Funiculus sociatus GB2-C1: one gene and its partner. The protein of the gene in region 1 interacts with the protein of each later gene in a pairwise test. Links are inferred from orthologs where the notes say so. Each region holds a gene or a part of one and is shown on either strand. Other genes may lie near its edges. The genes, in order: NDI42_RS18175 and def.

Region 1 (8,863 bases):
CCGCAAACAGTTGACTCGAAAAGTAGTTTGGCTCAATCCTCTGCACCCGGAAGTACAGCAGTTTATTCTCGATTTAATTGTTGAAGTTGTCGAAAAATATGATGTGGCTGGGATTCAATTAGACGATCATTTTGGCTTACCTGTTGAGCTTGGCTACGACCCCTACACAATCAGACTATACCAACAAGAACATCAGGGAAAAAGCCCCCCGATTAATCCGAAAGATTCCGAGTGGATACGCTGGAGAGCAGACAAAATTACTGATTTTATGGAACGAGTTTTCCAAGCTGTAAAATCCGTTAATCCTTACTGTCTGGTGTCCTTATCTCCTAACCCTTACAATTTTGCCTATAGATCCTATCTCCAAGATTGGCAGACTTGGATAAAGCGTGGTTTGGTGAATGAGTTAGTTTTGCAGGTGTATCGCGATGACTTGAAAACTTTTGCTGCGGAGTTGTCGCAACCAGCAGTGCAGATGGCTCGCGGTCAGATTCCCGTCGGTGTGGGGATATTATCAGGGTTATGGGGTCGTCCTGTGGACATGAAGCAAATTCAGCAGCAGGTTCAGATGGTGCGTGATCGCGGTTTTAATGGGGTATCCTTTTTCTACTGGGAAAGTTTATGGAGTTATATGTCTCCAGAGTCACCCAAAAAACGCCGAGAAGCTTTCCGTTCGCTTTTTCCCGCAAGCGCTACACAACCAAAAGTTTTGCCGAAGTCACCTCCAACCGGATAGTATAAGTGGGTCTTAATACCGTTTGGCTCTTAGCTTGATTGTTTCCTACTGCTGAAAATACTTCTCAATCAAAAATCAAAAATCAAAAATCAAAAATTGGATGCTTTTTCTGGTTGCAATGGGTGTTAGTCACTTGTGTGGGTTTTTTAGTTAGTTTGCTGTGGGTGGAAATTGGCGATAGAACCGATATTAGACTTGTAGAGGGCACAATAGGTGCAAGCGCGATCGCATTTTCTCAAGCATTGGTTCTTAGACAGCATCTTGCGATCGCTTGGTGGTGGATATTAGCGAGTATACTCAGTTGGGCTTTAATCGGGGGCAGTGGTATGGGTGCCATAGGCTGGGTTGCCCCCGGAACCTTACTTTCTGAACCTAGAATAATCTTTGGTGTCTTGAATGGGACAATTGTAGGCACAATGCTTGGGCTGGGGCAATGGTTGGTACTCAGGCAGCAAGTCAAAAAAGCTTGGATGTGGATCTTAGCAAATGTTGCAGGCTGGGCGATAGGGCTGTCTATCGGCTGGACTGTAGGTGGAATTTTGCGCCAGACTACGCGCCTATTCTTCAGCGAATTAATCGGTTTGACCTTAGCATGGGTTGTAGTCGCTGGAATTACAGGTGTTGCCTTGGTTGTGTTGCTGAGGGGAAAACCTGCCTGAGTACAATAGCGATCGCAACTAAGACACTATAGTTTGGTCGAAACTTTGCTCAGTGCCTATTCCCAAAAACTTTCGCACTACCTTCAGATAAGCTTCTGGTGCTTCCAGCATGGGAAAGTGAGCAGTATCGGGAATCTCGACATACTCCACCTTGTCACTCAATCCTGCGGCAACACGCCCCATCGCGGCGGGGATAATGATATCGTATTCGCCAGCTACTATAAGTGTTGGAACGCTAAGCTTGGCGAACTCATTCGGCATCACTTGGGCTGCTTTTTCGCTAACCGAGGTAATCATGGTGCCTACAGCAGCTTGGTAATCTGCCATCAGAAAATCGTCTAAGAAAGCACGACTGATAGCACTGGGTAGGGGACGATGCACGAATCGTTTCATAAACATCCGGTCAACGAGGGGAAGTTGATACAGCCAACGGGGGCGGAATTTGACGACGTAGCCGCCAAATTTGTGAAAGGCTTTAAATGCTTTTTCGTCGTATTCAAAAACGCCGCTACAGGTTAAAATTGCTTTTTCTACTAGCTCTGGGTAGCGGTTGAGAAAAAAGACGGCGACAGATGCTCCCATTGAGTGGGCATTAACATAGACGCGATCGCACTGTAAGGCCTCTAACAACCCTGCTAAGTCGTCGGCGTATTCCTCCATTTCATATGTCAACTCTTCCGCTGTAGCTGGTTCTTCTGCCAGTGGCGAGGATTCTTCCGCTAGGACGCTACCGTTCCCCATAGGCGAAATTTTACGCGATCGCCCAAATCCTCGCATATCATAAAGCAAGCAGTCAAAAGTCTCCGAAAGGGCTTTAGCAGGGGTTTCCCAGTAACGAGAAGATCCACCCCAACCGTGCATGAAGACAATTACTGGCTTTTTTTCACCATCTTTCGGTGTCTTGATCCATTCGTAGTAATGCGAAGTGCCGCGAACTTGAATTTGAGGCATTTTATGACTTTTGAGTTTTGAGTATCTAGGGTAGTACCCATCCCAATACATCTCTCTTAACCTCTCCCCAACTCCTCTCCTTCTAGGAGAGGGGCTTTGATGTTTCTCCCTTCCTTAGTAGGGAAGGGCAGGGTGGTTTCATTTATTAAAAGAAAATTCTGTAACATTGATTTTGGTTGCCGGTAGGGGCATGGTAATGCCATGCCCCTACAAAATGTTGCAGTTTTCGATATTTTCTCTCACTGTATGAAACCACCCTGCTTCCCTACTAGGGAAGGGGGCTAAATCGTTAGGTCTGCCTTATAAGGGGAAGTATTGGTGTCTACCCTACTATTATGTAAAAAACCCGCTTTCCAGAGAAAACGGGTTTCTATATTTTCAGCTTTTTTGTACCACTGCTACAAATTATGCAGATTCAGGCTTGGGCATGGAAGAGGGATGCACGATCAATTCCGCAGTAGAACGCTTCTCTACCATCTCTCGCGTAATGGTACATCGAGTCACATCCTTGCGGGACGGCAACTCATACATCACATCCAGCATTAATTCTTCAACAATTCCTCGCAGCGCCCGTGCGCCAGTTTTCCGCCGATACGCTTCTTGCGCGATCGCCCGCAGCGCATCCGGCTTAAAGTCTAGCTGCACGTTGTCCATCTTCAGCAACTTCTGGTACTGCTTCGCCAACGCATTCCGAGGCTCCGTCAAAATCGCCATCAGCGCCTCTTCATCCAGCGGATCGACGACCGCCACCACTGGCACTCGACCGATAAACTCTGGAATCATCCCAAATTTCACCAGGTCGTCCGGCTCCAAGTGCCGCACAATATCCGCTGTGCGCTTTTCTCTCGGCTGCCCTTCACCACCTTGAACAAAGCCTATTGACTTTTTGCCAATTCTCTGCTCTACAACTTTCTCCAGACCAACAAAGGCACCACCACAGATAAACATGATGTTGCTCGTGTCAATTTGGATGCAGTCCTGATAGGGATGCTTCCGTCCGCCTTGAGGCGGCACGTTGGCGATTGTCCCCTCCAGCATCTTCAGCAAAGCTTGCTGTACGCCTTCACCAGAGACATCCCGCGTAATTGAGGGATTTTCGCTCTTGCGGGCGATTTTGTCAATTTCATCTATGTAGATGATTCCCCGCTGCGCCTCTTCCACATCCAAGTCTGCCACCTGCAACAGTCGCAGCAGGATATTTTCCACATCTTCTCCGACATACCCTGCTTCCGTCAGAGTGGTAGCATCTGCTACAGCAAAGGGTACATCCAGAATACTTGCCAGCGTTTGTGCCAGAAGTGTTTTCCCGCAACCTGTGGGGCCAATCAGGAGAATGTTCGATTTTTGGAGTTCTACCTGATCGTCATGCCCCGCTTTGCCATTATTCTTAGATTGGATAAAACTTAGGCGCTTGTAGTGGTTGTATACCGCTACCGAAAGCACTTTCTTGGCTTCGTCTTGACCAATTACGTGTTCATCGAGATACTTTTTCAGTTCTCTCGGCTTGGGAATTTGGCTCAGAGAGAGACTAGAGGAACGGACGCGGCGCTTCTGGGGAGGTTCGGCACGGGGAACCGGCTGAGGTGCTGGAGTCCCAGAGTCCAGTAGCTCCTCATCTAAAATTTCATTACACAGGTCAACGCATTCATCGCAAATGTAGACTCCCGGCCCGGCAATTAATTTGCGTACCTGTTCTTGGGACTTGCCACAAAAGGAACATTTCAGATGGGAGTCGTACTTAGACATACTTGCCTCTTATCTCAGTGAAGTGACAGCTGCTTCCGCCTGGGGAAGGTTCTGCCTGGAGATGACCTGATCGATGAGACCGTAATCTTTGGCCTCAGCCGATGACATAAAGAAATCGCGCTCGGTATCTTCCGATATTTTCTCAAACGGTTGACCCGTGCTGTGAGCCAGTAACTCGTTCAGTTTTTGCTTATGATAAAGAATTTCTTTGGCTTGAATTTCGATATCAACTGCTTGTCCCTGAGCTCCGCCGAGGGGCTGGTGAATCATAATCCTGGCACTGGGTAGAGCCATGCGCTTACCCTGCGCTCCACCTGCTAACAAAAACGCCCCCATGCTGGCTGCTAATCCATAGCATATGGTAACAACATCAGGCCGTATTTGCTGCATTGTGTCATATATTGCCATACCAGATGTCACCGAACCGCCGGGGGAGTTGATGTACATCTGAATGTCTTTTTCCGGGTCTTCTGCGTCTAGAAACAACAGCTGAGCCACAATTGAGTCAGCCACCACATCGTCAACCGGAGTCCCTAAGAAAACGATGCGCTCCCGCAGTAGCCGCGAGTAAATATCGAACGCCCGTTCCCCCATACCGGATTGTTCCACCACCATAGGAACAACGTTGCTTGAACCGAAGGCGGAGTAAATATCCGGTTTTCTTTGGCTTGTGATTTCGTAATTCCGGGATAGAGATATAACCATAAACGAGCGAAGTCTAACCCTGCACTGTCAGGTGAACTGGCGAGTGGTTCTTGATCCACTATACTTCCGTTATATCCGAATCCGCTGTTTTTGACCATCACGGACTGTTGATAAGGGTGTAGGGGCAGTTTTTTGGTTGCCCCTATGGTTTATTCACTCTAGAGAGGATTCGGCATCTGGTTGTGCCGTCTGGGTGGTTGCTTCTGTAGCTTCAGTTTCCTCTGCCGTTTCGGTTTCTGTTGCTTCGGTAGCGGTTACTTCAGCTTCAGTTTCCTCGTCTTCCTCTGGCGTGAGAGTGCCTTGGGGAACCAGTTCAATTGTGCCGTGTTCTTCTAGCCAGCTAATTGCTTTTTCTTTGAGCAAATCGGCTGAGACAATGGTATGCAGCCGTTCCCTGTCGATGTTTTGGTCGTCTGGAAACTGCTCTAGCAGCTCATTGACTCTGGCTGTAATGGCTTCTGGTTCTGCTTGGAGAGATTCGCGCTTGGCAATTTCTTCCAGGGCTAGGGATTGTTTGAGTCGGTCGATGGCTTCCGGACGCGATCGCGCTCCCATTTGCTTCACCATCTCCGGTGTAAACATGGACTTGACATCAATCCCCATCTGCCCCATTTGCATGATGGTTTGACGCAGTATCGTCTCAACTTCCTGCTGAATCATGGTTTCCGGCAGGTCAGCTTCAACTTTTGAGAGCAGTTCGCTGACGATCGCTTGCTCCTTATTAGCCTTCGTTTCTTGCTCAGCCTTGTCGCGAAATTTTTTCTCTAAAGACTCTTGTAACTCGGCTAAAGTCTCAAACTCGCTGACTTCTTGGGCGAAATCATCATCTAACGCTGGTAACTCTTTTTCCTTGAGGTCTTTGAGCGTGATGCTGAAGATAGCTGTCTTCCCTGCTAAATCTTGGCGATAATCTTCCGGAAAATTCACCGATATCTGTTTCGTCTCGCCGGAACTCATGCCTACAATGCCATCGACAAATTCTTTGAGAAACTTGCCTTCAACTAGCTCAATTTGAGCGTCTTCGGCTTGACCCCCAGCAATACTTTCAGTTTCTTCACCTTCTGGTTCGTCCGCCAAACGGCTACTATAATCCACTACTGCGACATCTCCCATTTGCGCTGGGCGACCTTCCACAGGGATTAAGTTGGCTAATTCCGCACGACGCTCCTCCAAGAACTTTTCCACAGTGCTAGGGTCATACGGTACTTCCTCCGCCTTGACGGTAAGACCAGTGTAGTCGCCTAACGATACTTCCGGCTGCACATCCACCGCAGCTATAAACGTCAGGGGTTCTCCTGGTTTGAACTGACCCACTAACTCATCGAAATCGGAACGCAGCTGATAGTTACCTAGCGGCTCAATTGCTTCTTGCTTAAGAGCCTGCTGGAGACTACTTTGAATCAATTCTTCCAGGGCAGTTGCTTTAATCCGTGTCTGCCCCAATTGCTGTAGCAGGATTTGGCGAGGCACCTTTCCTTTGCGAAACCCAGGAATGTTGACTGTACGGGCGAGCTTTTGGACTACCTGCTCGTAGGCATTTTTTGACTGATCCGGTGGAATTTCAATTTCCAAGCCAATCCTGCTCTGTGGGAGCTTTTCCTGGGTAACTTTCATCAGATAACTTCTCTAGAAACTAAAGCGCACAGGGTTGATAGCGATTCTACGGTAGGCTTGGAAGACGGTCGGTTAAAGCCAAAGAAGAACTCTAGCGTCTCAACCCCGTGATATCCTAGTTTTGCAACAGTTGCAGCCAGTGTAGATAAAACCTTACTATCCCTATTGTTGACATATTTGATGATAGTACATCGACAGCACGCGCTTTCACTCAACCAGAATCTAGCTTTTCCTTCTTTGGCAGGGAAGTTAGGTTAAGGGAAGTTCTAGATATGTAAAATTCCTTTGAGATATTCTAATAGAAGCAGTAATAGTCTGTGTCCTTGCACAAGCACAAATATTACAAATATTACAAAAAAAACCTAACAGATTGCTTAGGCTCGATACCGAAAGTTTTTGAAATATATGTATTCAAGAGGAGGAACCATCTTTGTCTGATTCCTATCGCGTTGCCATTCTCGGAGCCACGGGTGCAGTAGGTACGGAGTTATTAGAACTTCTGGAAGCCCGTAACTTTCCCGTAGCCGACTTGAAGCTGTTGGCTTCAGAACGTTCTGCTGGTCGAACCATGTCATTTAAGGGCGAAGATTTGCCTGTGGAGGCAGTAGGCGATCGCTCGTTTGATAATGTAGATTTAGTTCTCGCTTCTGCTGGCGGCTCTACCTCTAAAGCCTGGGCGCATAAAGCGGTAGACGCTGGGGCAGTTGTAATTGACAATTCCAGTGCCTTTCGCATGAACCCCGAAGTTCCGCTAGTGGTTCCAGAAGTGAACCCAGAAGCAGCAGGCACTCATCGGGGTATAATTGCTAATCCTAACTGCACAACAATTTTGATGGCAGTGGCTGTTTGGCCTCTGCATCAAGTGCAGCCAGTGCAGCGCATTGTTGTCGCCACCTACCAATCGGCAAGCGGTGCGGGTGCAAGGGCGATGGAAGAAGTCAAAACACACAGCCGCGAAATTTTAGAGGGAGAGTCACCAAAACCAGGAATTTTCCCCTACACCCTGGCATTTAATTTATTTCCGCACAATTCCCCAATGACTGAAGTAGGGTATTGTGAAGAAGAACTGAAAATGCTCAATGAGACGCGCAAGATTTTCGGCGCATCCGAACTGCGAGTAAGTGCCACTTGTGTGCGGGTTCCCGTACTCAGAGCGCACTCAGAAGCGATTAACCTAGAATTTGAGCAACCATTTCCCCCAGCCAAGGCAAAGGAAATATTAGCGACTGCTCCGGGTGTCAAGCTGGTGGAAGACTGGCAGGCAAATTATTTTCCGATGCCAATTGAGGCAAGCGGTCGCGACGAAGTTTTAGTAGGTCGAATTCGTCAAGATATCTCTCATGCGTGCGGATTGGAACTGTGGTTGAGTGGAGATCAGATACGCAAGGGTGCGGCGCTTAATGCCATCCAAATTGCGGAATTGTTGGTAGAACGGAACTGGCTCCAGCCTGCGACGAAATTAAGTTATAAGTAATCGACTTATACCAGCAAAATTTTGGATTTTAGATTTTAGATTTTAGATTGTAGCTTCTTAATCCAAAATCCAAAGTCCAAAATTCAAAATCGAAAGAGGAGTTAAAAGAGTGTGGTAAATTTTGGGCGCGTGATCACCGCGATGGTGACGCCATTTAAGGAAGATGGCGCTGTAAATTACGCCGTTGCAGAAGCGCTGGCGGCGCATTTGGCAGAAAATGGTAGTGATGCCTTGGTAATATGTGGCACAACTGGGGAATCTCCTACTCTGACTTGGGAAGAAGAGTATGAGTTATTTCAGGTTGTACAAAAGGCAGTAGCCGGAAAAGCTAAGGTAATCGCAGGTACAGGGTCAAATTCGACGAAAGAAGCGATGGCAGCTACTCAAAAAGCCGCTAAAATAAGAGTAGATGGATCTTTACAAGTCGTACCCTACTACAACAAGCCCCCCCAAGAGGGACTGTATCAGCACTTTGCAAGCGTCGCCCAATCTTGCCCAGACCTGCCCCTGATACTCTACAACATACCTGGTCGTACAGGTCAGAATCTCCAGCCAGAGACAGTAGCTCGTCTGGCAGAAATCCCGAACATTGTGGCAATTAAGGAGGCAAGTGGCAACCTAGACGCAGCAAGTCAGATTCGACGGCTGATACCAGCAGAATTTCAGATATACGCTGGGGATGATTCCCTAACTTTGCCTTTATTATCAGTTGGCGGTGCTGGGGTAATAAGCGTTGCTAGCCATCTAGTAGGCAAACAGCTGCAACAGATGATTCAAGCCTTTGAAAACGGTCAAACTAAAGTAGCAATCGATATTCACCTACAACTTTTTCCATTATTCAAAGCTTTGTTTTGTACGACTAATCCTATTCCCATCAAAGCGGCGCTAAAACTGCAAGGTTGGGATATTGGCTCGACTCGTCCACCACTCTCGCATCTACCAGACTCAGATAGGCAAATGTTAGAGGCAGTAATGAAG
Region 2 (12,314 bases), on another replicon or contig:
ACACCATTAGATGATGGAGAACAAGGGATGCAAAATTGGATAAAAATGTTTGCAAATAATATTTTGACTGCATTTCCTGCTGATCAAAAAATGAGCATTATTGCTGATATCGAAAAGCAGTTGCGTCCAACACTGTATAAAAATGGCACTTGGTTTGCAGATTACAGACGAATTCGAGTAATTGCCATTAAAGATTAGCTCGTTTTAGCTTCAATTAAGCGATGGCACTACCTTGGTGTACCTTTCCCAAGCTTGCGATCGCGCACATTTTCCCCAGAATGCGATCGCATTTCCCGAATTGGAACTATATTAAGCGAATACCCAAATTGCTGAATTTAAAATTAAATTCTATGAAAATTCGCAACTATATCAGTTTGTTGGTGCGGCGAACTTTACCGGAAGTCTACAACACTTATCACGGGTACCAAAAGCTTAAACTTCCCGAAAACATCCAACGGATTAACAATCTAATCATTCAAAAATACGGTTTAGTTGTTCAAAGTGGCCCTTTTGCTGGCATGGTTCATGTAGGACGCAAGGGAGGCGCAGCATTAGTACCAACGCTTATAGGTTGTTACGAGGAAGAATTGCATGAAATTTTAGGCTCTGTAATTCAAACAAACTACGACAACATCATCAATGTTGGTAGTGGCGAAGGTTACTATGCAGTTGGATTTGCTTTAAAGATACCTACCGCCAAGATTTATGCTTTCGAGATTAACCCCATTGCTAGGCGAATGTCTAAGGAAATGGCACGAGCTAATGGTGTTTTTGACCGTATATTTTTTGCTGGAGAATGCGATATAAAAGCATTGAATGAGGCAATAGATAAAAAATCGCTAGTATTTATGGATTGTGAAGGCGGTGAAGTTGATTTACTACAACCGGATCTGGCACCTAATCTTAGATACAGCGACGTGTTAGTTGAATTACATGACTTTTTAAACCCAACAATTTCAGAAACTATTCTGTCCCGCTTTAAAGAAACTCATGATATCACGTTAATAAGTAGTACAAAGCGCGAGCCAGAAGCATATGCAGCAATTGGCTTCCTCAATGAAGAAGACCGTCAAATTGCTGTTAGCGAGTTTCGTCCAGCAGTAATGCAGTGGGCATTTATGACTGCTAAATCTTATCAAAAATAAGAGTATATTCAGCAACACAAAGATAAATTATGCCAAAATTATTACAGCTAAATAGCCTTTGTTGCTGATGAAACGGTTCACAATTTTTCGCTACGCAGCGACAGTATCCGTACTGGCTCTACTGGTATTGGCTTGTCGCGATCGCACTATTCTCGTATCCAGCGCCAATACACCTAGTCCAGATACTTTAAACTTACTTCAGGCGGAGCCGCCCCCTGCAAAGGCATTTAAAAACCAGTGGACACCTGAACTTGAAAAAGAATTTCAGCAACGAGCTAAAGAAGTTATTAAGTATTACGCAGGCAAAAAATATGGCAACACCTATGGAGAGAATGAAAAAGCGTCTTATCCTAATGCCATGTTTGACTTTTTGGATGGAAATCGGGAGAAAGCGATCGCATTTCTTGAAAATGAAGATAATCAAGCCAAAGATAACGCCCACACCGAAGGGATTGACTATTACTATTCTTTCACTCTCAAAGGACAAATTCGCAAATACTTCTTCTTCGGTAAATTCCTAGATCCTGCCTACAAACAACGAATGTTTTTAGGTGCAAAAAAGTGGACGCAGCAAGATCCCAATGGTCGTCCTCACCCAATTTATGGGCAAGGTCGTGGCGGTGACGGTTGGGGGCCAGAGGTGCGCGGTAGCTGGGTGGATGGACGCAATACAGATAATCTCAGGGCGATGCGAGAGATATCCGTTTATCTAATGGCGGAGGAAACTGGAAATGAAGATGTGCGACAGCTTTATAAAAAGAGAATTCAGCGGTATGTTTGGGCGCTTTATCATATTGGTATGGGCGAGTGGGATTCGGAAAATTATCACGGTCATACCCTAGCTGCGTATCTTAATCTTTACGATTTCGCTAAAGATACAGAAGCGAAAATGTTAGGTAAAGCAGCTTTAGATTGGCTTTGTGCTGCGGGGGCATTGAAGTATTATCACGGTGGTTTCGGGGGGCCATCTAAACGAGATTATGGTAATAGTAATGTAGTTTATGGTTCATCTGCCGCACGTTTGCTATGGCTATATTTTGGGGATAATTCGCTACCTAATCCTAAACCTGAACGCGATTCAATTCACGTAGTTACTAGCAGTTACCGTCCTCCATTGGCAGTTGTAGCATTAGCCAGAAAACAGTTTAAAAAGCCGATTGAATTACTTAGTACCAAGCCAGTTTATGAAAATTGGAAACCTGGAGGTGAAGATAAACCTGGTTATTGGGAAACCACATTTTTCGGTAATACTTATCAACTGGGTAGTGTTGTTGCAGAGTTTAGCGATGGTGATGTTGGAACTTTCAAATTGATGGCTGAAAATTCTCAGCGTGGGGTGGATTATTTTGTAGCCAATACTGGTAGCGACAGGCTAAAGCCTGGAAAAAATAAAGGCGATCAAATAGGACAATACCGCAATCTTTTGATTTGGCTACGGCCAGCCTCAAACCAACCCTTTTATTTTCAGATTCCTAAAACTGCCGTATCAGAAATTGAAGATGGAATTTGGTTCTTTAAGTTTGAAAAGACTTGGCTGGCTGTTCATCCCATAAACCTAAATAATTACACAAAAATTCCTATTAAAGGAAAAAAACTAGAGGAGTTATACCGCGATGAAGTAATGCTGAAAGCCACACCTCAAGGGAATCAATATGCTGGATTTACGCTGGAGGTGGGAGATAAAATTACAAGCAGTTATGCTAGTTTTAAAGAATCTGTGAAGAAAAAAAGTAAGTTGGACTTGAGCCAGATAGCAGCTGGTACAGTACAGCTAAAAGGAGTTAATGGCGATAATCTGAAAGTAACTCATAATTCTCAAAATGAGCTGCCAACTATTGTTCGCAATGGTGTCAAGTATGACTGGTTTAAAAATTATGCTTTATACAAGCCAACTGAAGGAAATAGCCCTATCTCTCTAGGTTGGAAACAAGGTAAACTGCGGGTAGAAGCTGGCGGTTTAGTGTTTGAAGAGACGGTTTCACGTGATGGAAAGGTGAGTTTATAAACTTTTCATGTCACCTTTTACGTTCTGTAACTAAGGTGAGGCTAACCCATTCCCCTTTATTGTTATAGCTGCGAATCATCCGTTGGCGCAAATTTGGTTGCAATAACCATCCTGCTTCTAGAAAAAAGGCTTGACCACCTTTCACTTGTAGGGGACAGTTGGAAGAGGCACCATCTGGTAATAATAATACTTGAATTGGCAGGTTATTTTGGTCAAAGTGAAGAATGGAACCGTTAATTTTAGCGGTTGAAGTGATGGTTCTGTCGCCAAAAGTCAATTTCTGAAATAAGCGATCGCTTTCTTTTTGCTCTACCTTCAGCGTGCTAGAATAAGTATCAGTGTTTTGATTGTCTGGATAAATTGTCACCGCTTCTCCCTGCCATTCTCCCACCAAATCATTAACAGTTAAGGCTGGGCGTTCTGGGGAGTCTGTCTCGGCTAATTTTTCCCGTATTAAGGTAATTCTATCTAACTTCCCTTCACGGTTAAATAGCTGCACCAAGCGCATCCTTCTGGTGCCATCAATCAAACCTAATTCCGCCCCAAATTCTGAGAAAGGAGCTTGTTGAATTGAGCCTTGAGAAAATGCCCCATTCTCAAAAAATAAAACGCTTTTTCCAAGAGAACTATATTCTAAAACTTTCTCTTCTGCCTGTTGACCGGGTGGTAAGCGGCGGATAATTTGGCGAATGGTTTGGTTATTGTTTAAACCTTCCAGGGAGACAACTGTAGGCGTGTCTTCCAGTAACTCTACTTGGGGCGAAAGTCGGGTAAATGAGCCTTGCCATTCCCCAAGATTTTGTAGTAAAGATTCCCATTGCGATCGCATAATTTAATTTTAGATTTTGGATTGATTATCGTACAGCAAAGCGACGGACAGCAAACAAACTCCCGATTAAGCCTACCGAACCGCCGAGACACAGGAGAATCACAGGTAACATAAAAATTTGTATTGGACTAAGTTGCAAACCGTTGACCAGAAATTGGATAAAATTCGGTTGAGAAGTAAGCAAGTTATTCAAAGTACGTCCAACGGTGCTGATGAGAAGCCAAGCGATCGCAGCCCCAACCAAACCAAAGGTAATTCCCTGTAAAATAAACGGCAGGTAAATCCATACCGTAGTTGCTCCCACCAGCTGCATTATCTCAATTTCCCGCCGTCGTGCCATCACAATCAGACGAATTGTTGTTGTAATTACTGCAACTGCCGTCAAAGTAAGTAAGGTGGTGATAGTAAGGCTAACGTAGCTCAGACCTTTATTCAGCTGAGCTAATCGTTGCAAAGCTTCATCCATATACTGTACGCCATCCACACCTGGGATTTTTACCAGCTTTTGGGCTAAAATTGGCACTATCTCAGAGTTACGTACCTTGACTTTTAGCTCATCCACGAGAGGATTTCCCTCTAGCTGCTGGGTAGCACCGTCGATATCGGAAATTAAGAGTTCTTTAACTAGAGATTTCCAAGCTTGCTCTTTGGAAATCGTTTTTATCTCAACCACTTCTGGCATTTTTTCCACAGCCGGGGCGACCATTTCCACTCGCGCCCCAGGATCTAAATATACAGATACTTCCAGTTGGCTGCCAAATTGAGTCAGCAGGCGTTCCATTTGCCAAGATGCTTGCAGACTCATGCCAAATAGAAACAGTAACACGGTGACTGTACTAACCGCCGCCCAGTTCATCCAACCGCCGCGTCGCAAGCCCCGCAATGTTTCGCGCAGTAGGTAATCTAATTTACTTAGGAATTTAAACACGAATTTCCTCCTCAACCACAGCCATCATCAGAGAGTTTATAGCACGGGCGTTCGATTCTTTGAAGAGTAGATTTTAGAGCTGCATTAGATTCTACTCTCCCGAATCGCTCCCCATTGCCTCTAATATGTTGTAGTATTTGTAGTATCTATAGCATTCCTAAATGATTCGTGAAGGCGAAATACCGGACTTCTTTAAGGAGTTCGGTATCTGAACCGCTGACAATAATTATGGTGAAGTTATGAATCAGTATCGCTTTAAACAGTCATTCTCTGCTGACTCCAATTTAAGTAATAAGTTGTTTGACTTGGTTGAAGTCGTGTTTCCTGGATTAGGGGAATTAACAGAATGCGGCAGAAAATTAGGCGCATCGTGGGAAGATGCTTCAACTCCGTTTATTCGCTTTCAGGACGACATAGCTGTTACCCATGTAGGAGTGTTAGAAATTCCTATGCAAATTATGGGACAAGCGGTGACTGTAGGGGGAGTACATGGAGTATGTACGCGGACGGAATTTCGCAGGCGCGGCTACTACCGCGAAGTGATGGAGGAGGTGCTGGAATACTGCGATAAATGCTATCAAACGCTGGTATTGACAACGCCGAACCCGGATTTTTATAAGCCTTTTGGCTTTCGCAAACTAGAAGAATTCGTGTTTAAAATCAGATGGGATTCCCAGAGCAGCAGGGATGGTTTTAGAATACTGAATTTTGATGATGCCAAAGATTTAAAATTGCTACACCGACTGTTGGAAACGCGGACACCTGTTTCTAATATTGTTGGAGTTGTGAAAGAAAAAGCCGTATTTTGCTTCAACGAAGGAACTCGCCCTTTATACTATGCAGAAGATTTGGATTTAATCGCTTGCATGGAGATAAAAGATACCCAACTCCACCTTTTTGATATAGTGGCAACGCAGATATGCCCGTTGAAAGAAATTATCGACAGAATACCCCAAACCATTGAAGAGGTAACGATATACTTTAGTCCTGAACTTTTGGATGCGGGAGATATCAGGGCATTTCCCCACGTATTTGATGAGACGGTGCTGATGGTGAGGGGTAAATTTGCCGCAGAGGGGGAAAAATTTATGCTACCGCGTTCGGCGCGTTGTTGATGAAAGTACGTGTTGGGGGACGAGAGTAAGGGAGTTAAGTAGCAAGGGAGCTAACAACTGAGAACTGTTAAGATATAAGAAAATCGCAATGTTTAAAATTTAGCTGTCTTGCGAGTCGCAATACCATGACCATGACGAGTGAAGTTGCCGTCGAAAAGAAAAAGTTAGAAAAACCGCCTTTAGAGATTCACTATATGGGCGATCGCGTCCTGCGTCACCCTGCCAAGCGTATTGCCAAGGTAGATAACGAAATTCGGCAACTCGTGCGGGAAATGCTGCAAACCATGTACAGCGCAGATGGTATCGGTTTGGCAGCCCCCCAAGTGGCAGTGCACAAACAGCTGATTGTCATTGACACCGAACCGGATAACGCCGCTAATCAGCCTTTAGTGCTGATTAACCCGGCTATCAAGAAATTCGGGCGCGACTTGTGTATGTTTCAAGAAGGCTGTCTTTCTATTCCTGGTGTTTATATCGACGTGAAGCGCCCGGAAATGGTTGAAGTCACTTACAAAGACGAACAGGGCCGTCCGCGTAGTATGAAGGCAACTGGGCTGCTTTCCCGCGCCATTCAGCACGAGATGGATCACCTGAATGGGGTGCTGTTTGTTGACCGCGTAGACAATGCTTTGGTGTTAAATGAAGAGTTGAAAAAGCACGGCTTCTCGGCTCAAGCTGTCAATCCCGCACCCAAGGGATGGTAGTATTCCGTCATGATGACTCCGAAAAGTGGTGTATTTTTGCTTGGTTCGTGCGTAGCAGGGATAGCAGCTGTTGGTTCCGTCTTTGAACTTGCTTCTGGAGACCCCCGGCTGGGTAGTCTGACTACGGGAATTATTCTGGCTGCCAGCATTCCCTTAGTGGGATTTCTATTTTATGCCGCCGTTCGAGATGCAAACCAAAATTCATGAAAAGGTGTGGAGATGTTGTATCCAGCGTCTCCACACCTTTTTATGGTTAGCCGCAACTTTAGTCGCCCTGTAATTTTTGCCAGAACCCTACTCGATAATCAGCGGTAATTGCTAAGCTAATCGCTAACGCTTTCTCCCAATCTCTAAAAAATGACTGGTCAGAGTTACGCAAATGGGTTTCTCCGGCTACTGTCCAGCGGTGCCACTACTACGCCTTTGCCGCCTTACGCGCTACCTGGAAATCGGGAAGTAACGATAGGGCGCGAACCAAGTTGTCAAATTGTCTTAGATTCTACCCAGCACGGTATTGTATCCCGTCGGCATGCCACTATTCGTCCTCTCTCGCAGTCGGGAGGCGCATCAGTAGGCTGGGAAATATGCGACATGAATAGTGCCAATGGCACCTATGTAAATGGGACACGCTTGCAGGGATGGCAAAAATTGCTGTCAGGCGATCGCATTATGTTAGGGCAAAACGGTGCCGAATTCATGTTTGAGTACCAAGTTGCCTCCGTCAAAACTCAACTGTCCTCGCCACCAGTAACGCCGCCGCCGCAGCTTCAGACGAAGGCAGTAATTGCGTCAGTAACGCCACCGCCACCTCAGCCAGAGGGGGTAACTTTTACCCAGTTATTTCCCATCCTTTCCACAGGAAGAGATTTAACTAAAAAAGCTTACTTGGTACCAGGCATTCTCACAGTCGCATTTGTAATCTTGCTGTTCGCCGCCGTAGGGACACCAATAGTATTTAATCTGGTGCTGGCATCTTATCTGGCTGGGGCGGCTTATTATTTTGTCTACCAACTTTGCGGCAAACATAAGCCGTGGTGGGTGCTACTGTTTTCAGCTTCAACTACCGCCTTAATTCTCGTCAGTCCGCTGTTACTAGGATTTATCTATGTTTTTCGCGTTATCCTGCCTGGGGACGTGGATACAATACTTAGAGGTGCCGAACAGGTAAGCTTTAGGGAATTTCCCAGTCTACTTGTGCGAATGTTTTTCGGCGCAGGGTTGATGGAAGAATTGCTGAAGGCGTTGCCAGTGCTGGCATTGTATTTAATTGGACGCAGGCTTCCTTCTAAGAAGTGGCGCGATCGCATCGGAGTTTGGGAACCCCTGGATGGTATTCTGCTAGGAACGGCTTCCGCAGTCGGCTTCACCCTGTTGGAAACCCTGGGACAATACGTTCCCAATATTATTCAAAACATCACGCTGCAAGCTGGGGAAGGGGCGGGAGAATTGGTAGGATTGCAACTTCTAATTCCCCGTATTTTAGGCTCAGTGGCAGGACACATGGCTTATAGTGGCTATTTTGGGTATTTCATTGGATTAAGTGCGCTCAAACCTAGTAAGCGTTGGACAATTCTAGTAGTAGGGTATTTCACCGCATCTGGACTCCATGCCCTCTGGAACGCCACAGGATCTGTCAGCGGTTTGCTGTTAGCAGTCGTGGGAGTGCTATCCTATGCCTTTTTGACAGCAGCAATTCTCAAGGCGCGTGCTTTGTCTCCAACGCGAAATTCCAACTTTGCTACCCGGTTTGGTAACTTACCGTAGCTTAAAAAACTCTAAAATTCGATTCCACGCCCACCAAGGATCAGGATCTTTTGCTTGATGCTGACATTCTCGACTGCTGATGTAGCCGACATGACCACCGTATTGAGTTAGCACTAAGTGGATGTTAGGATTGCGATCGCTTTCCTTCTTCAAATCTGCCACAATTGACGGATCGAACATTGGATCATCGGCAGCATATAAAATCAAAGTTGGTTTTTGCAGGTGAGGCAATATGTGTAATGCACTGCTAGCGTCATAATAGGCCTCCACTGAGGGAAAGCCCAAGCGTCCGATTACCAGTTCGTTATCAAAACCCCAAATACTATTAGCCCGTTCTATTGCTGCGGGCTCTATTGCCCCAGGATGAGCATCATACATCCGAATCGCCAGTTTTTTCAATTCTCGTGCGATCGCTTGTTCTAAATATCTGCCCAAGGGATCTTTCACTAAATAAGACAGCGAACGGTTAGAATCCAAACTCGGACAAATAACTGCCGCGCCCCCAATTTCCTCTTCCTGCAACCCTAAATCCTGACCTTCCTTCGTTAACTCCTGTGCAGCTTTTACCGCCCACAGTGCCAGTTGTCCCCCTAAAGAATACCCCGTAAACCAAAACGGTGCCGGACAACCCATTCCCTTCGCCGTCGCCGCAATACGGACAAAATCTTCCCCCTCGTACAAACCATCAGAAGTTAAGGTAGGAGACAACTCTGCTGTTTTGCCGTGCGCCCTCCAGTCAAAAAGTACCACTGCATAACCTTGGGCAAACGCTTTGCGTCCCAGCAGTCTTAGAAACCACTGGTTATCCAAACTGCCCGTAATGCCATAAGTGCCAACAATTGTACTGTGCGCCTTTTCTGGAATCGCCACCCAGCCAAAAATTGGCACGTTACCCGCACCTGTAAAAACTGTTTCTCGATAAGGTGGTTCCGGGTCTACAGTAGTCTTTTCCCATTCCTTACCTGCCTGCAAAGCAGTGTAGAGAGTCATTGATAGACCATTTCTTAGCAGCCAAGGCGGAGTGTAGGGAGGATTCTGCATGAATAAGCGCATTTAAAGCCGATTGTTGCCAGCATTGCTTAATACATTTTAACAAAGCAATATTTATTTATTTTGATTTTCTACTGCTGAAAAAATTGTTGCATAAACAGACTAAACGCTTGCCAAAACGTGCCTGCAATGAATACAAAGAACAAAGTAATCGCCCCAGTTAACCCATAGCTGACGCACATCAAAAAACCATCAGCTTCCAAAGTGGCAACGACAAACAACAAAATGCCAACTGCGGGAATCGGATTAGTCAACGGGATGGGTGACATCAACAATACCGTCAGCCAAGCAATACACACTCCATTCAATCGCCACGCATGGGGATTCTCTGCCACCCTACGAAAACGGGGACGAGTCAATTTTTCTAGCACACCTGTGACTCGTTGCAGGTTTTTCAACAGTTGCAGAATAAACCAGCGAGGAAATTTGAACTGACGAATTCGTTTCGGTAGCCAAGGAGAACGCCATCCAAAAGCCATCTGTAGCGCTAAAAGTAAGCTACCGCTACCTAAAACTACGGTAAATCCAGGCGGCATTGGAAACAGAAACGGCAGAGTGAGTAAGCCGATAACCAGGCTAAACCCTCGTTCAGAGGTTTCTGCCAGAATGTCTGCTAGGGTTAGCGGCTGATTGGCTAACCTCTCAAGCAGAGACTTAATATCTTGAGAAAATCTCAGGCGCATTGGGTGTTAGGTATTGGGTGTTGGGTGCCTACTGCGGTTGTCTTGTACCAGCCGATAAATAGTTTTATCCCATTCAGTCCAAACAAACATCAAAGCACTCAAGGATATGCCAGTAGCAATTTCAAATTTTAGATACGGCGGTTAGCCTTGTCTGTAGTCGGTATCCAAGAAATCTCGCAGCAGTGCCAGGTACATTATTTTCAGTTTTAACATAGTAGTCAAGGTAACAGATCCCACTAAGTAGGGATTTATGGTGGGGGCTGGGGCTAGGGGCTGGGGACTGGGTACAGGGGACTGGGTACAGGGGACTGGGGACTGGAGATTAGGTACTGGGAAATACGGTTCACTTAAAGCTAAAAGTCTACAACCTGTATAGGTTGAGGGGCATGGCGTTTAAGGAACCTCGCCCAACAAATGTTTATGTCTGTTGTGTGAGGTTCCAAAGACCCAACCTACAACTGGGGACTGAGTAAAAGAAGAATGCAACTCTTTCCTCTTCCCAGTTCCCAGTCCCCATTCCCCAATCTGCTTTATTCGCTATGCTATTTGGCATTCATGTGGCGAATAATCCAATAACTAATTGAAAGAGATAAAAGGGCAATTCCCAACCCAATTATGTCAACGCCTGATGTTTTTTCTAAATCTAGAATGATGATTTTCCGGGCAACAGCGATTAAAGAAGTAACAATAACTAACTCAACTTGAATAACGTGTTTTTTTAGATATGCAGTGATATTCTCTAAAATTTCAAGAGCAATTAAAACATTCAAAAATAATCCGAATATTTTGAATAATGTTTTGGTAAAAGGCTCTTCCGGTTGACCAATCAGCATTTGTACCAAAGAAAGGCCTAGATTCCAAATTGCTAACAGGATAACCAAAATCATCGCAACCGAAAGAACCTTGGAAACTATGCCCTCTATATTTTCCAGTGCGTGCAGAAAATTTTCATCTTTGAAAGCTGATCTAATTTGTTTGTTTAGCTTCTTACCTATCCACATTTTGCCAGTCTCTTTTTATAGACACACTATTCATATTATTTTAAAATTGCTAGTATTTTTGATAATTAACACGATAAAAGGCAAAAGGAAAAAAAGGTAGGTTATTTTTCCTTTTGCCTTTTGCTTTATTCGTCGTCGTGGGCGAAGCGATTGTAGAGAAAATCCAGAGCGTGATTCCGCAGTTTGTAGTATTGCGGATCTTCCATAATGCGAGCGCGATCGCGCGGACGCGGAAAAGGAATTTCCAGCACTTCGCCAATTTTAGCATGAGGCCCATTCGTCATCATCACCAATCGATCTGCTAGAAATAGAGCCTCATCAATATCGTGAGTGATCATCAACACCGTCGCCCGGTTGTCGTTCCAAATTTTCAGCAGTTCTTCCTGTAATTCTTCCTTGGTAATCGCATCCAACGCTCCAAAAGGCTCATCTAGAATTAAGACTTGGGGACGAATCGCCAAAGCACGGGCAATACTTACTCGCTGTTTCATCCCGCCAGATAGTTGGGGCGGCTTTTTGTCAGCAGCTTCTGTGAGTCCCACCATCGCTAGATGATCTCTTACAATCGCCCTTTTTTCAGCTTCCGGCTTATTAGGATAAACTGCGTTAACCGCCAGGTAAATGTTTTCAAACGCAGTCCGCCAAGGCAACAAAGCGTAATTCTGGAATACTACCATGCGGTCTGGCCCTGGCTGAGTGATGCGCTTAGAGCCAACCCGCACCTCGCCGCTGCTAGGCGTATTAAAGCCCGACACCATATTCAACAGTGTTGATTTGCCACAGCCAGAGTGACCGATGAGGCAGATAAACTCGCCTTGCTGTACGGTGAGGTTAACGTCTTCCAACACCGTGTAAGGGCCTTTTGGTGTTGGATAAACTTTGGAGACGTTCTCAATCACCAAAAACGGTGAACTAGGGGACTTTTGAGTTTTGAGTTTTGAGCTTTGAGTTAAAGAAGTTGAGGTTTGAAAGTTGAAGGCTTGCATGGCTGTTGAAGAGTTAGGAGTAGGGTGGGATTGTTTCGCTTACTTACTCAGCTTGTAGGCTTAAATTGCCAGATAAGGAACCGCTTCAGATACAGAAGACCTCT

Evidence for each region.
Region 2: the proteins of NDI42_RS18175 (region 1) and def interact in binary tests that used the Escherichia coli proteins (3 or more experiments, as listed by UniProt). The link is inferred for Funiculus sociatus GB2-C1 from one-to-one orthologs.

Annotation. Positions count from the first base shown.
Region 1 is NZ_JAMPKJ010000040.1:44,643-53,505, reverse strand. Bases 6,042-8,863 are described here. They hold NDI42_RS18175 (aspartate-semialdehyde dehydrogenase), read left to right. Parts: upstream 6,042-6,841; coding sequence 6,842-7,885; downstream 7,886-8,863. Other genes in these bases: dapA (4-hydroxy-tetrahydrodipicolinate synthase), read left to right, coding at 7,997-8,863; tig (trigger factor), read right to left, coding at 6,042-6,411. Also shown: NDI42_RS18205 (glycoside hydrolase family 10-like protein), read left to right, coding at 1-736; NDI42_RS18200 (hypothetical protein), read left to right, coding at 874-1,395; NDI42_RS18195 (alpha/beta fold hydrolase), read right to left, coding at 1,414-2,346; ATP-dependent protease ATP-binding subunit ClpX, read right to left, coding at 2,752-4,092; ATP-dependent Clp endopeptidase proteolytic subunit ClpP, read right to left, coding at 4,102-4,797; more of tig, read right to left, coding at 4,951-6,041.
Region 2 is NZ_JAMPKJ010000009.1:1,858-14,171, forward strand. What follows is about bases 5,114-7,939. They hold def (peptide deformylase), read left to right. Parts: upstream 5,114-6,153; coding sequence 6,154-6,726; downstream 6,727-7,939. Other genes in these bases: NDI42_RS06455 (GNAT family N-acetyltransferase), read left to right, coding at 5,147-6,022; NDI42_RS06465 (hypothetical protein), read left to right, coding at 6,739-6,933; NDI42_RS06470 (PrsW family glutamic-type intramembrane protease), read left to right, coding at 7,084-7,939. Outside these bases: NDI42_RS06430 (class I SAM-dependent methyltransferase), read left to right, coding at 1-198; NDI42_RS06435 (class I SAM-dependent methyltransferase), read left to right, coding at 222-1,145; NDI42_RS06440 (hypothetical protein), read left to right, coding at 1,213-3,150; NDI42_RS06445 (DUF3598 family protein), read right to left, coding at 3,161-3,979; NDI42_RS06450 (permease-like cell division protein FtsX), read right to left, coding at 4,005-4,907; more of NDI42_RS06470, read left to right, coding at 7,940-8,490; NDI42_RS06475 (YheT family hydrolase), read right to left, coding at 8,482-9,531; NDI42_RS06480 (exopolysaccharide biosynthesis protein), read right to left, coding at 9,612-10,223; NDI42_RS06485 (phosphate-starvation-inducible PsiE family protein), read right to left, coding at 10,766-11,224; NDI42_RS06490 (nitrate ABC transporter ATP-binding protein), read right to left, coding at 11,350-12,210. UniProt on the Escherichia coli protein: Removes the formyl group from the N-terminal Met of newly synthesized proteins. Requires at least a dipeptide for an efficient rate of reaction. N-terminal L-methionine is a prerequisite for activity but the enzyme has broad specificity at other positions.